2 regions of the Terribacillus sp. 7520-G genome follow, and region 1 is predicted to be linked to the other one. Evidence: riboswitches for the same ligand, from Rfam matches in the RefSeq annotation. Region 1 holds a riboswitch; the other holds the start of a gene.
The links. A riboswitch is a leader RNA that binds a small molecule or an ion and turns the genes downstream of it on or off. The one in region 1 is predicted to bind FMN.
Positions count from the first base shown of each region.

Region 2: linked by a shared signal. The riboswitch ahead of ribE (riboflavin synthase) and the one ahead of CHH53_RS09915 (ECF transporter S component) in region 1 are both predicted to bind FMN.

Region 1 covers NZ_NQFP01000024.1:110,813-118,187, forward strand. Annotated here, with positions in the region: gene CHH53_RS09900 (phosphotransferase family protein) at 1-792, shown strand, start outside; gene CHH53_RS09905 (thioredoxin family protein) at 838-1,395, opposite strand; gene CHH53_RS09910 (M20/M25/M40 family metallo-hydrolase) at 1,507-2,565, shown strand; FMN riboswitch at 2,623-2,770, shown strand; gene CHH53_RS09915 (ECF transporter S component) at 2,949-3,527, shown strand; gene CHH53_RS09920 (TraR/DksA C4-type zinc finger protein) at 3,723-4,103, opposite strand; gene CHH53_RS09925 (PaaI family thioesterase) at 4,119-4,505, opposite strand; gene CHH53_RS09930 (1,4-dihydroxy-2-naphthoate polyprenyltransferase) at 4,597-5,544, opposite strand; gene CHH53_RS09935 (isochorismate synthase) at 5,756-7,111, shown strand; gene menD (2-succinyl-5-enolpyruvyl-6-hydroxy-3-cyclohexene-1-carboxylic-acid synthase) at 7,108-7,375, shown strand, end outside.
Region 2 covers NZ_NQFP01000046.1:34,681-42,055, reverse strand. Annotated here, with positions in the region: gene CHH53_RS15520 (P-loop NTPase family protein) at 1-240, opposite strand, end outside; gene ribH (6,7-dimethyl-8-ribityllumazine synthase) at 466-930, opposite strand; partial or broken gene ribB (3,4-dihydroxy-2-butanone-4-phosphate synthase) at 1,017-1,628, opposite strand; gene ribE (riboflavin synthase) at 1,640-2,287, opposite strand; FMN riboswitch at 2,586-2,726, opposite strand; gene CHH53_RS15500 (ArsR/SmtB family transcription factor) at 2,884-3,504, shown strand; gene CHH53_RS15495 (MFS transporter) at 3,507-4,775, shown strand; gene CHH53_RS15490 (VanZ family protein) at 4,776-5,348, opposite strand; gene argF (ornithine carbamoyltransferase) at 5,497-6,447, opposite strand; gene carB (carbamoyl-phosphate synthase (glutamine-hydrolyzing) large subunit) at 6,444-7,375, opposite strand, start outside.

The DNA of each region.
Region 1 (7,375 bases):
ACTGCGTTGGCATGGCTGGAAGCATTCATCCAGGAGCCGATCAACGAATGGGAAGTCATTGATACAGGCTGGGATCATGAAGTGCATGTGCTGAATGATAGCTGGGTGCTGCGGATACCGAAAGGGAAAAGGGTATTAAAATTGGCGGAGCAGAAGCTATTATCGGAATTACAGCTACAGGCTGACATCAGGCTGCCCGCATTTCAAATCCGTACAGCTCCGGATGGTAAAGAGGTGATGCTTTATCGATATATTCCCGGCTGTCCGATTTCGAGGGATCTTCCGCCTGCAGACTTGAAAAAGGCTGCCATCCAATTGGGTACTTTTCTCACCAAGCTTCATCATATCGATGCTTCCGGCCATGGATTACCGGAACGGGATAAAGCCTATTATGGACTGCTGCTTGAAAAAATAAGACGTTTTTATCCGAGCATGCCGGCTCGTCTCACTAATTATACGGAGAGATTATTTTCGGTCCTGCAGACCGAACGAAGAGCAGCGGTACATGGAGACTTAAGAGCGGCACATATTTTATGGGAGCAAACGAGCGGGAAAATCGGCATCATAGATTTCACGGATGCGCATATCGGCGACCCAGCTATTGATTTTGCTGGGATTTCCCAGGTGGGTGATACGTTCATGGAGCAAGTGCTTCTTCATTATGAGGGTGATAAAGAAGGCATTTCTTTGCGGGCAAGTCAATTATGCCAGCTGGGTTTTTATTATCGTCTGCTTCAAAATGGACCAAGCAAGTCATTGTTGGAAGAGATGGAGCGCAGGTTGATCAAATAGCATATACCTTTGGTAAAAAGCAAAAAACATCCAGATTGGATGTTTTTATGCTTCCTCAAGTCCTCTTTTCATGCTTGCATATACGCACTGCCAGAAATCATGATTGTCCCGATAGGATTTTGTGATGAAGGTGAGCATTTGATCACGTTTTTCCTCATATTCAGGAGCATCCTTATCAGGCAGGCTGTTGAATGATTCATCGATATATACTTGGAGCTCGGGAGCACGCGGACCCCATTTTGCCACTTCATCACCATTTTGATTGATGAAGATGATGATCGGAATGGAACGGCTTTTGCCATTCGTCAAGTATCGGTCCATCAGTTCGAGGTTTTCATCGCGTCGGAGGATGCGGACATCGATTGCGCCTGCCTGAGCGATATGATAAAAGATCGGCAGATTCAGCATGGCATCTCCGCACCAATCTTCTGTCAGCACGATGGCACGAAGCTTTTGGGAACGGAGTGTGCTGAAGAATTCCGTATCAGCTGGAAGCTCATAGTGATCGTAAATATGCATTGTATTTTCTTTATGTGTTTGCATGGAGTCCAGATATGCATCGATATGGATCCCTTTATCAAACCATTCATTCAATGTCGTCATTTGTTTCATCCTTTCTGATGTTTAGTTTACCCGACCAATCGTCCAAACTAAACAAATAAGCTTCTGTTTATGCTACAGTGTAATAAGACTACATAAAAAGGCGGAATGGATATGCAACTAGATAATCAGGATTTTTTGATGGAGCTGCTGCGGACAGCTTCACCGTCCAGCTTTGAGATGGAAATACAGAAAAAATGGATCAAAGAATATGCACCATTTGCGGATGAAATGCGAACAGATGCGTCAGGCAATGCTATCGCAGTCATCAATCCGGAAGCGAAATTCAAAGTGCTGCTTGCCGGGCATTGTGATGAAATCGCGATGGTGGTAACGGGAATCGATGAAAATGGCTTCCTCCGTATTGACGAAATGGGACGTTTTAATGCAAAAGCAGCACTTGGTATGACTGTACAGGTGCTTGGATATGGTAAGACGATACCGGGTGTCGTCGGCGTGAATGCGATGCATCTTGGAGGAATGAAGGGCGATTTCGAGCTGCCGGATCTATATATAGATTGCGGTGCCAAATCCAAGCAGGAAATCGAGCAATATGTGCAGGTCGGGGATTTGATCGTGTATCAGCGTCAGCCGTCTGTATTGATGGATCGTTATTTGACAGGACGGGGACTGGATAACCGTACTGGTTCTTTCATTGTCGGGGAAGTCATCCGCCGGCTTAAGGAAGAGAAGCTGGATGTCGGTGTATATGCAGCCAGTACCGTGAATGAAGAAACGAATATGGGGGGTGCATACTTCGCTGCAGCCGGTATTCAGCCGGATTTGGCGATTGCCTGTGATGTGACGTTCGCTACCGACCATCCAGGAGTGAACCGTCGGAAGGTAGTCGAAGTCAGCTTGGATGGAGGTCCTGTATTGGCCAAGGGAGCTCCGATCAATCGCAAGGCGAATCTCCTGCTGGAGCAAGCAGCGAAAGAGCTCGGCATTCAGCTGCAATACGAATTGACGCCGCGCATCACTGGCACGGACGCAGATAAGATGCGTTATTCGGGCAGGGGTGTATCGACGGCGCTTGTCTCCTTGCCGCTTCGCTATATGCATTCCCCGGTAGAAACAGTCAGCCTGCAGGTCATCCAGCAGGAAATCGATCTCTTGGTAAAATTCCTGACAAACCTATCTGGTGAAGAAAGCCTGAATCCATTGGACCTGTGAGCATAAGGGTTGCAAATGTATGGAAAGCAGGTATAATATAATGACAAACTAAATCGATTCTATCTTCGGGGCAGGGTGCAATTCCCGACCGACGGTGACAGCAGCGGGAGCTGCTGAAGTCCGTGACCCGCAGGACGATTGTTCTGCGGCTGATCCGGTGCAATTCCGGGACCGACAGTGAAAGTCTGGATGGGAGAAGATACGAAGCAGAAGACGGATGCCGTACTGGCCATCCTTGTTTCCATGTGAGAAACGTCTTCTTGCTTATTTGCGTATATGCCAAGCCCCTGAGCGCCATGCTCCGGGGCTTTTTGACGTAAATAAGCTGCTTCCCCTTCATCAAGAGTTAGAATCGATAAACAAGATGAAGGAGGAGAACGATCATGCGTTCATCCAAGTTGACTAAAACAATCACTTTTGCTTTATTGGGAGCGATCAGCATGGTACTTATGCTGCTTAATTTCCCGCTTCCGATTCTGCCGGCTTATTTGAAGATCGACTTCAGTGAAATACCGGTATTGATAGCGGCCTTGCTGTTTTCACCGCTGGCAGGTGTAGCTGTCGAAGCAATCAAGAACTTATTGTATCTTATTTTCACAGGAGCCGGGGATCCGGTAGGTGTCGCAGCCAACTTCCTGGCAGGCATGCTATTCGTCATGCCGGTTGCATACTTCTATCATAAATTCAGGGCAGGCAAAAAAACACTCATCTCCGGATTGGCTACCGGTACTGTTGCCATGGCAGTCGGGATGAGTGTGCTGAATTATTTTGTTGTCCTGCCGCTATATAGCATTTTCTTGGGCTCTCCGGTCATGAGTGCCGATGCGAAGTGGGCAGCGGTCATTGCTGGCATCCTTCCTTTCAACCTTGTGAAAGGCATTGTCATAGCGATTGTCTTTGTTCCGCTATTCGCGAAATTGAAGCCTTGGTTCGCCAAGCGCAAACGAACAGCAGCAGCCTAAAAGCTCCCCCAAAGAGGGGGAGCTTTTACCATGATGTAAAACAGTTATTGCAAAGACCGGCAGTCCGTGCTACAATAACCAAGCGATGAGCTGAATTGCATAAGTCGGTAAAGCACGTCTTTGACACGTGTGGATGTGGCCGCACGGCTTTACACGCCGCAATTAACAAAGGCACCCTGCGAGGGTGCCTTTTTCTTATGGCCTTCTTTCTTCTATTTCTTCCTGTTCCTCCACGAGCAGCCGGGCCGTCGGCTCCGCCTCCAGCCGTTCCTCAGGGATGGGCTTGCCGGATTTTTCGCTCAACCCATAAGTGCCTTCCTCGATGCGATCCAGTGCATCCTCGATGTCACGTAAACGCTCCCGCGCTGATTCTTTGAGCGTTTGTGCTGTCTCGCGATCATGCATCTCCGTCCCGAGATCGCCAGGGTGATTGACAACGGTCGACATTTCGCCGATGGAGTCAGTGGGGAATTCTTTGGCAGCATCATAGCTATCGTTCCCTTTGATCTGTTCTTCTGCTTCTTCCTTCATTGCAAGTAATTGTCTGCGGAAAGACGCCAATTTATCTTTATCCATTTAACTCATCTCCTTTTACTGCCGTTTCGTTTTCACTGCCAGGGTACAGCGTGCGATAGAGAGCAGGTTTTTGTTCTCATCCGAAATGCTGATTTGCCATACCATGGTCGATTTTCCGATATGGATCGGTGCTGCAACAGCGGTCACGATTCCGGATCGGACACTATGCATGTGGTTTGCATTGATCTCCAGACCGAACACGGCCTGTGTGGCTGGGTCTGCATGCAGATTGCCGCCGATGCTTGCTGCTGTTTCAGCCAATGCAACAGTGGCACCTCCGTGCAAAAAACCCATAGGCTGTCGATTATGCGGCCCTACTGGCATTTCCATGACAACTTGATCTTTGTTTGCCTTCACCACCCGCATTTGCAGCTGCTCCATTAAAGTGTTTGAGAAGTCCATGATAGTTACCTGCTTTCTGTATGTAATGTATTTCCCGTACTGGATTGTATTAAACCTATATAAAAGAGCGGGCTGTGTGCCCGCTCTCCGCTCAGAATGAAAATGGTACGAACTGCTGGATCAGCAAAGCGATCACGAGCAAAAGACCATAAATCGTATTTGTTTGTCCTGTAGCCTTCATTGCAGGCATCATCTCAAGCGGTTTTGTCTTTCCGATGAAGCCTCGGTAAGCATCGCGGGCTTTCTTGATACTTAACAATGTAATGACAGCCCAAATCGGAAGCAGTCCCACTGCGATGAATACCGCAGTGATCAAATAACTGATGATGAACCAGATACCAAGGAAGGTAACGCCTTTTTTGCGGCCGAGCAAGACTGGTACAGTCCGTCTGCCATTTGCTTTATCCCCATCGTGATCACGTAAATTATTGGCAAAGTTGATGCATGCAATAAAGATGGTGACCGGTATGCTGATCAATACGACACTGCCGGTAAGTGTATCCGTCTGGATATAGTACGTAATACAGATGATGATGGCACCCATGAAAACACCGGATGTCAATTCGCCGAATGGTGTATAGGAAATCGGATAAGGACCGCCTGTGTATAGGTATCCGCAAAGCATGCATGCGAGACCGATCAATGCGATATACCAGCTGGACTCCATGCAGATATAAACACCCAGCAGCATGCTGATGGCATAAAATGTCAACGCAAGTGCCAGGACGGTTTTCGGCTTGATTCCATCCCGTACGATTGTACCGCCGATTCCGACAGACTGCTCATCATCAAGTCCGCGGACAAAATCATAATATTCATTGAACATATTCGTCGCACACTGGATCAGGATGCAGGCAAGCAGCATGGCTCCAAAAAGCAGCCAGTCGATTTTGCCATCCAATGCAGCGAGCGCCGTTCCGATGAAGACAGGAACGAACGAAGCAGTCAATGTATGAGGACGCATCAGACGCCACCAGATTTGGAAGCCTTCGCGCTCATTAAGTGCTTGTCGCACATTATCGTTTCCGATCGATTGCATAATACTTTCTCTCCTTAAAAATGCAGGGCATTATATCATATTAATTTTAGGGAAACAAAGATAGCCTGTCAATGTTATTACTTACTTAAAATAAGTTAATAAGTGCTCCTCCTTGTTAATCGGCGAAAAAGGGAATAGAATAGGGAAGGACATCCAAAATGAACGTATACGTACTTAAATTGTCCTTGCCGTAATGTGGAGGTCGGAAAACATGATTCAACAATATAAGATAGATTTCGAATCTTTTCTTCGTAAAGCTGCCGAGAAGCGGCAGCAGCAAATACTGGTCAGCTGGACTGAGAAAGTCGGAGCGATAGATCCTCTCCGTTTCTTTGCCAATGCCGCTTCTTTGGAGGGGCATCGTAATTTCTGGCACAGCCAAAAAGATGACTTCTGCTTGGTTGGTGCCGGCCCGACAGTGATGGATATGCGCGCAGCCGATGAATGGGAGCATGCCATGGAAAGTGCAGTAGTTCACAATCTTTCTTCGGAAGCAGGGACAGGTCCGGTCGCTTTCAGCGGAATCAACTTTCAAAAAGAGCGAAAGCGCGAATTGTGGCAGGATTTCCCGGATGCGCAATATCGTATACCTGCTTTTACTTTGACCAAAACGAAGACGGATTATTATCTAACCATCAACCAGCTGGTAGATGGTTCGACTATAGAGAGCCGAATAACGGCTATCCTTGATCAATTGGAGCAGCTGTTTGCAGAAGATGCCATTCCAGCTGTCCGAAAAGAGCTTGTCAGCAAAGAGCTGCTGGAACCGGAAGCTTGGAAGCGGTTAGTAAAAGAAGCAACGGACACAATAAAATCGACTGAACTGGATAAAGTCGTGCTGGCACGCGGGATGAAATTGGAATTCAATGAGAAAGTCCAGGCATCTCATGTGCTCCGTAATTTGCTGGAAACACAAAAGGATAGTTTCATTTTTGCAGTGGAAAATGGCGCAGCTTGCTTCCTGGGAGCCACCCCTGAACGTCTTGTGCGGGTCCAGTCCGGCACATTGCATACTAGCTGTGTTGCCGGAACTGCGCCAAGAGGCAAAGACGAGTCGGAAGATCAGCTGATAGGGGAAGCTTTGCTGAACGATAGCAAGAATCGCGAAGAGCATCAATACGTCGTGAAGATGATTTCTGGTGTGATAAGTAAATATGCGAAAGATTTGCGCCTTCCTACCGGGCCGGAGTTATTGAAGCTCAGACAGCTCCAGCACTTGCATACACCTGTTTCTGCCAGGCTCCTTCCGGGGGCATCCTTGCAGCAGATCGTCCAGGAACTGCATCCGACTCCCGCTTTGGGGGGCCTTCCTAAGCGGGAAGCGCTTGATTTCATCGAAGGGAAAGAACCGCTCGAGCGAGGCTGGTACGGTGCACCGATCGGCTGGATGGACAGCTATCGCAATGGGGATACTGCCGTTGCCATCCGTTCGGGATTACTGAATGAGAAGCAGGCTGTTTTATTTGCGGGCTGCGGTGTCGTGAAGGATTCCGATCCGGAGATGGAATTCGAGGAAACTGCTATTAAGTTCCGTCCGATGCTGGAAGCTTTGGAGGTGTCAGAATGAGCCATATTGAAACATTGACCAAATATGTCGGGCATTTTGTGGATGCCCTTTGGCGCAGCGGTGTGGAGCAGGTCGTCATTTCACCGGGATCGCGTTCCACTCCGCTTGCCCTTTTGATGACGGAGCACCCCCATATGAAACACTGGGTGAATCTGGACGAGCGTTCTGCAGCATTTTTTGCACTTGGACTGGCGAAGGAAAGCCAAAAGCCGGTGGCGCTCGTCTGTACGTCCGGAACCGCGGCAGCCAATTACATGCCTGCGG
Region 2 (7,375 bases), on a different contig from region 1:
ATCATCTGTATGCACTCCTTCGATGATCCACGCAGCCGCTCTGGTGATCTCTTTCAGGATCTCCCGCTTTTCAGTGTCGGCACGGCGTCTGTCGCCCTCTGCATTGCGCTCCCAAACAACATTATCCAGCTCGTAGTGAGCAGCATCCAACAGGGCCGACAAATCCCTGGCAAGCGTCGTTTTGCCGCTGCCGACAGAACCGATGATATGTATTTTCTTTGCCCTATAATTCGTGTTCATGCGACGATACTCCCTTGCGTACTCTGTTCAATACTATTATCAATCAGGATGAGATGGTCCACTTCTTCCTTTTCTTCCTCCAATCCAATCCATGGATCAAATGATAATGTTGGTTTCGTTACCTCGCCCGTTAATTCATATCGTATTTATGACCACCCACTAAAATATACGATATTTTCAGAATATAAAAAAGAAGCAGGGGAAATCCCCTGCTTCTCACTTAGATTAGATCAATTTTAGCAAATTAGCCATCTCAATCGCAGAAACGGCTGCTTCAGCCCCTTTATTGCCTGCTTTCGTACCTGCTCGTTCGATAGCCTGCTCAATCGTATTCGTTGTCAGCACCCCGAAGATAATCGGGATTCCTGCCTTATCGGCAGCACTTGCGACACCTTTTGCGACTTCATTGCTGACATAATCGAAATGTGGTGTAGAACCTTTGATAACAGTCCCCAATGTGATGACAGCATCATATTTCCCACCCTGGGCAAGTTTATTGGCCGCAAGGGGGATTTCAAATGCACCCGGGACCCATGCCACATCCACATTCGCTTCATCGACACCATGACGCTTCAGGGTATCGATGGCGCCGCTTAATAATTTACTGGTGATGAACTCATTGAATCTCCCTACAACAATACCAATCTTCAAATCTGTGCCTACTACATTTCCTTCCAGTACGTTAACCATATGAATACTCCTTTGTATATGGACAATCCAGTCCCATTTTTTAGTTATCTATTTCTTAATCGATGCTGATGACTGGTTTAACTTTTTACCTTGTTTTCATGCAGCTGTCGATATGCAATCAAATCTGCAATCGTGATAATGGGCAGCTTGTGTTTTTCAGCCAGCTTTTCAAGTTCCGGCATGCGAGCCATTGTCCCATCGTCATTCATGATTTCACAAATATAACCAGCTTCAGCTGTGCCGGCCAATGCAGCCAAGTCAACAGCTGCTTCGGTATGACCAGGACGCTCCAGGACTCCGTTCGGTTTGGCAATCAGCGGAAAGATATGTCCCGGTCGCTGGAAATCAGTCGGTAAGCTGGCTGCATCAGCCAGCTTACCGATTGTATGGGCACGCTCGAATGCGCTGATACCAGTAGTGGAATCGATATGATCGATGCTGACAGTAAATGCTGTTCCATGCGGGTCCGTATTTTCACTTACCATCGGGGGCAAATCCAATCTTTCAGCAATTTCCCGGGAAATAGGTGCACATATCAGACCTTTTCCGACAGAAGCCATGAAATTTACCGTTTCAGGACTTGCAAATGCTGCCAAGGCCATTAAATCCCCTTCATTCTCCCTTTTCTCATCATCTGTGATGATGATGGCTTTACCGCTTTTCAAATGGTCGAGCGCATTGGCTATTGTCGTTTTCATTCGTTTCCCTCCTAATCCATGAATCCGTTCTGTGCCAATGTTTCTGTCGTAATGCCAGCAGACCGGGGACTTTTTTGATATTCCATAAGCCGTTCCATGTATTTGGCCAGCTGGTCAAATTCAAGATTCACTTGATCGCCGGCTATTTTATCCCCTAAAATCGTCGCCTTCCTTGTCTCAGGAATAAGCGAAATGGTAAACAAATCATCCTTCACATCAAACACAGTCAATGACACACCATCAACGGAAATCGATCCTTTTTTCATTAAATACTGCAGACCTTCCGTGACGCCAATATCAATATAACGTGCATTCGACTCTTCCCGGATAGCTAGGATAGTGCCCGTCGTATTGACGTGACCGCTCACGAAATGGCCGCCCAGTCTGCCGCTCGGCTGAAGTGCTGGTTCCAAGTTCACTGCATCTGCACTGCGTACATTCGATAAAGAACTGTCGCGGAACGTTTCTGGCATCACATCGACCTGGAAAGCATGCGATGTAAAGCTAGTGACTGTGAGACAGACACCGTTAACCGCTATACTGTCTCCGATATGCATATCTTTGGTCAGTTTCTCGCTGGCAATGGTAAGCTGCATCGCCTTTTCCTGTTGATTGACAGCAATCATGCTGCCTACTTCCTGGATGATTCCAGTAAACACAATTCTTCCTCCTATCCTTCTAATCTTCCATAGATACTACGAATGGGAATATTACCGTCTCGGGGCAATGTGACGGTTGATCGGGGTATGGAGATGCCATCGAACATGTAACATCTCATCACTAAATTTTTTAGATGTCGAAATAAGAGAAGCAAGTTTAATCTTGTCTCTTTCATCACTATCCTTCATATAAAAAGCCCCAGAATCAAAAATTCTGGGGCTCAGGAATTCAAAAGTATAGCGAAACAAGCTATCGTCAATAGACGAAAAGCATTTTTGGCGTGTGGATAGCACGCTCGTTTCCTCTTTCCCATCCAGACTATACTGTCGGCTTTGGAATCTCACCAAATCCACCGTTGTAAAAACGGGTCACGGACTGAAGACAGCTGTGCTGCCTATCACCGCCGGTCGGGAATTTCACCCTGCCCCAAGAGAAAACCTATTCGACTGCTTTTACCTTAACATATTTTTTATCTTCTTGTACAGCAGGAAAAAAGTCTGAAAACTGAGTTGACAATATGTGGAACAATCGCTAAACTAAATCCGTAAAATAAAGTTGACCGTTCAAAATAAATTTACCGAAAGGAGTTTTCAAAATGAAACAGGCAATGGCATTGACGACCCTTGAGCAGCTCAAAGCAATTAGTGATCCGCTTCGCGCCGAAATGATGATGAAGCTAGTCGAAACATCTTATACTGGCCAGCAGCTGGCTGTCCTGTTGGAAACAAGCAGACCAAAGATCCATTATCATCTGAAAGAGTTGGAGAAAAACGGGTTGATCGAGGTGATCCGCACCGAAGAGAAGCATGGAATTATACAGAAATTCTATCGAGCCGCTGCAAGAGGCTTTTTTCCCTCGGAAAATCTGCTTCCTTATGCAGAAGAACTCAGCGAATCGACGAGGCAGCTATATATACAAATGACCAATAAGACACGTTCAGCGGTTCTAGCCGCACCAGAATCCTCGTTTGCCAAAATTGCCGGCTCCACTGACCCGAAAGACTGGGACGCCATCGGCAGCATATGGGAAGTAAGTGCAACCGAAGCTGATTTCAAAGAATTCATCCAGGGCTTAGCCGGCTTGATGCAAACACTGCGTGAAAAGAGTGAAGCTGCAGAGAACGACCCGGATGGCAAGCTCTATCATTTCTCCGCCTTCGGTTTTGAAATCGATACACCATCGTTTGATCAAATTGAACTGGAAGAGGAGGACTGAGGATGTTCTCCATTTTAAAACAGCGGAATTACGGTCTGCTTTTCTCGGGGAGGATTGTCACCAATATCGGGGACAGTATTTATTTCATCGCCGCAATGTGGCTCGTTTATGACTTAAGCGGCAGCGCATTCTATTCGGGTCTTGCTGGATTCCTGACACAAATACCGAATATATTGCAGTTCCTGATCGGCCCGCTGGTCGACCGCTGGCCGATACGCCGGACGCTAGTATGGACCCAGGCACTCCAAGCCGTGCTCATCCTGCTGATTCCGCTCGCAGCTTGGCAGGGTTTTCTAACTGTTACACTGGTGCTCCTACTCATGCCTCTATTGGCTTGTATCGATGCATTCGCATATCCTACCGAAACAAAAGCATTGCCCCTTGTACTGAAAAAAGAAGAACTGCCTGCCGGCAATGCATTATTTTCCTTCGCCTATCAAGGCGTCGATTTAATTTTCCATGCCATTGCAGGGGTGCTGCTTGCCTTTTTTGGAGCAACATTATTATTCATCATCGACTCGTTCACCTTTTGCATTGCATTTCTTTTATTCAGCTTCATTAAAATTCCGCATCAAAAAGCACAGACTGCTATGTCTGGCACTGCTCGTTCAGCTATTCATTCTTACCTCACGGAATTGAAAGAGGGACTCAAGATATTATTCACGACCATTTTGGCTGCTGCACTGTTTGGGGCAGTATTATGCAACCTGGCTATTGGTGCAGCCATGGCTGTGATGCCGGCATTCGCAGACGAACGGCAAGGAGCTGCTGTATATGGTTTGTATTTGGCTTCTATGTCTTGCGGGGCCTTGATAGGAGCGCTATCAGCAGCCTCTTTCAGCAAACTTCCCATCGGCAAAGCGACAATCTTCACCATGTCCTTAGCTGCTGCAATATGGGCAGCTGCCGCCTTTGTGCCATGGACTTGGCTGAGTGTGATTCTATTCGGGCTCGCTTGGATGCCTGTCGGCTGTATCAATGTCACATTTGCCACGATGTTACAGACGTTACTGCCTGTTTCCATGATCGGAAGAGTAACAAGTGCAAGCGCAAGCTTCAGCACGATTGCCACTCCGCTTGGATCATTGACCGGTGGATATGCGGCCACACATATTCCCGTCACTTGGGTCTTTTGCGCTACTGGTACCGGCCTAGCCTTGCTTTCCATAACATGGCTACTGTATCCAAAATTGCGCAAGCTGGGACCGCTGGCTTCCCTTTCTCCCGAATTACTGGGATTCAAAGAACATGCCCAGCAGGAATCAAGCTGATCACTGCTTGTCCTTTTTCAATAATGGACGCAGTGCAACCCAATAGAATGCATAGCCCAGCATAGCTCCCAATACATTCAGGATGACATCATCGATATCGACAGAGCGATAATTATAACCGACAAAATAATTGAGCAGACCTTGTGTCGATTCGATTGCCGTACTGAACACCAATCCGCAGAGCACGACGACAAAGAACGATCTGATCCGGCGAATGAGCAAAGGCAGATAAAAGCCGAGCGGTACGAATAAGAGTATATTGCCTCCTAGATTTTTAAGTGCCAGCCCGTAACCGAAGCCATCGATTTGTGTGGTATGCCAGATTTGCATGATGGAAGCGAGTGGAGATGTATTCCAGCGGTAGCTTGTTTCCAGCTGCTGATTCTCTTCGATGAGGTTCTGATCCACAGGCAACGGGAAGAATGTAAGACAAATGACGGCAATCACATAAATGGCAAAGGATGCCATCAATAAATGCTGTTTCTTGGTAATACCGAACGTCTGATGAAACGGAATGATGGACAATAGATAAACAAACGCCAGGAAAATAGCCGGCGCTACGTAAGTTAACATAGTAATTACTCTCTCCTGTTTGCTAGAAGTCCCTTACGTAGAGTAAGTGGACATATACCCTTTAGTCTACATGATTTTTCCTATATTGTGAACGCATAGACGCAGAAAAGAAACCGCCTTTTTATTGGCGGTTTCTTTGTCATTCCCTTTATTTCCCCATGACAGCAAGCATAAGTGCTTTTTGGGCATGTAATCGGTTTTCGGCTTCCTGGAAGACGGCCGATTGCGGACCGTCAATGACAGCAGCAGTGACTTCTTCTCCCCGATGTGCAGGCAAGCAGTGCAAGAAGATGGCATCGGCAGCTGCTGAATCCATGAGTGCTTCATTCACCTGATAGCCTTGGAAAGCCGCAAGCCTCGCTTGTGTCTCCTGTTCCTGTCCCATGCTGGTCCAGACATCTGTATAAATGACATCCGCTCCGGCGCAGGCGACTTCCGGACTCTCCGTAATAAGCAGGAATCCCGGATCATTGCTGATCGCTTTTGCCTTCTTCACAATTTCTGGCAGCGGCTGATAACCGGCAGGGGATGCAATCCGGATTTGCATACCTGTTTTTGCAGCAGCAATCATCAAGCTGTTGGCTACATTGTTGGCATCTCCGATATAGGCAAGCTTCACGCCTTCCAATGTTCCTTTATATTCCAAAATCGTCTGCATATCAGCCAATGCTTGACAGGGATGGAACAAATCTGTCAAACCGTTGATCACCGGAATCTCGGCATGGGCTGCCAGCTCCTCGACCATCTTATGTGAATTGGCACGGATCATGATTGCATCCAGGTAGCCGGACAGCACCTTGGCAGTATCTGCAACCGGCTCGCCGCGGCCGAGCTGCAGGTCTTTCGCATTCAGGTACAGCCCCATACCGCCAAGCTGGTAGATGCCGGTTTCGAATGAAACTCGTGTCCGTGTGGAAGATTTCTCAAAAATCATCCCCAGGGTTTTCCCATTCAGCGGCTGGATCAGCTCGCCTTTTTGTTGCTGACCTTTCAGCTCAGACGCCAAGTCCAGCACATAAAGAATCTCTTCCTTCGTCAAATCCTGCAGGGATAAGAGGCTTTTTCCTGCCAGGGATTGCTCTTGTGTCAATTGTCTCATTGCACATGCTCCTTTTCCGCTTCTTCCAGATAATCTGACATGGACAGGCTGTTTGCCAGCTTCTCCTGCCCGGCCAGCCAGTAGCTCTGCACCGTTGGCAGACTCGTCATACACGGGGTCTCCGTCTTCCAAGCTGCTTCACGGATGGCTTGGAATCCTTTTCTTGTGCTGCATACTGCTGTCATCTCTTGATCTTCAATCAAATCGACCGCTTCTTCATCAGAAACAATCCGGAATGAACCAGGATCCGGCAGCAATGCCGCGGTCCCCTCTGTCAGGACAGCGTTCGATCGCAGCTTGCCAAGTAACGCTTCCAGCTGGGATAGGTCGGAAGCTTCGACATCCAAAAGAATCTGCGAATCCTCCGTCAGAGATCTAAGCGTCTTTTCCTTCCAGCCAAATGCCTTATTCAGTGCTTCCGGCACCGTTCTCCCCAATCCGATTGCTTCTCCTGTCGATTGCATATCCGGGCCGAGGAGCGGATCGATACCTGCCAATTTTGTTGTGGAAAAGACAGGCAGCTTCACAGCATAGAATGGTATCTCTTTTTGCAATCCGAGCGGGTAACCTGATTGCCGCAGTGATTCCCCCATCTGGATCCTGGTTGCCAGATCCACCAATGGAATACCTGTCACCTTACTGGAAATAGGCACTGTGCGGGAGGCCCTTGGATTGACTTCCAGAACATACAGGATCGATCGGTCCTCACTGAAGACAAATTGAATGTTCATGATGCCTTTCACCTGGAGCGCATCAGAAATCCTGCTCGCATAGGAAACGATCGACTCCTTCTCCGACTCACTTAAACCAGGGGACGGGAAGATCGCCGTACTATCTCCGCTATGGACTCCGGCTGGTTCGATATGTTCATAGATGCCCGGGATAAGGATGTCTGCACCATCACATACAACATCCACCTCTACCTCCA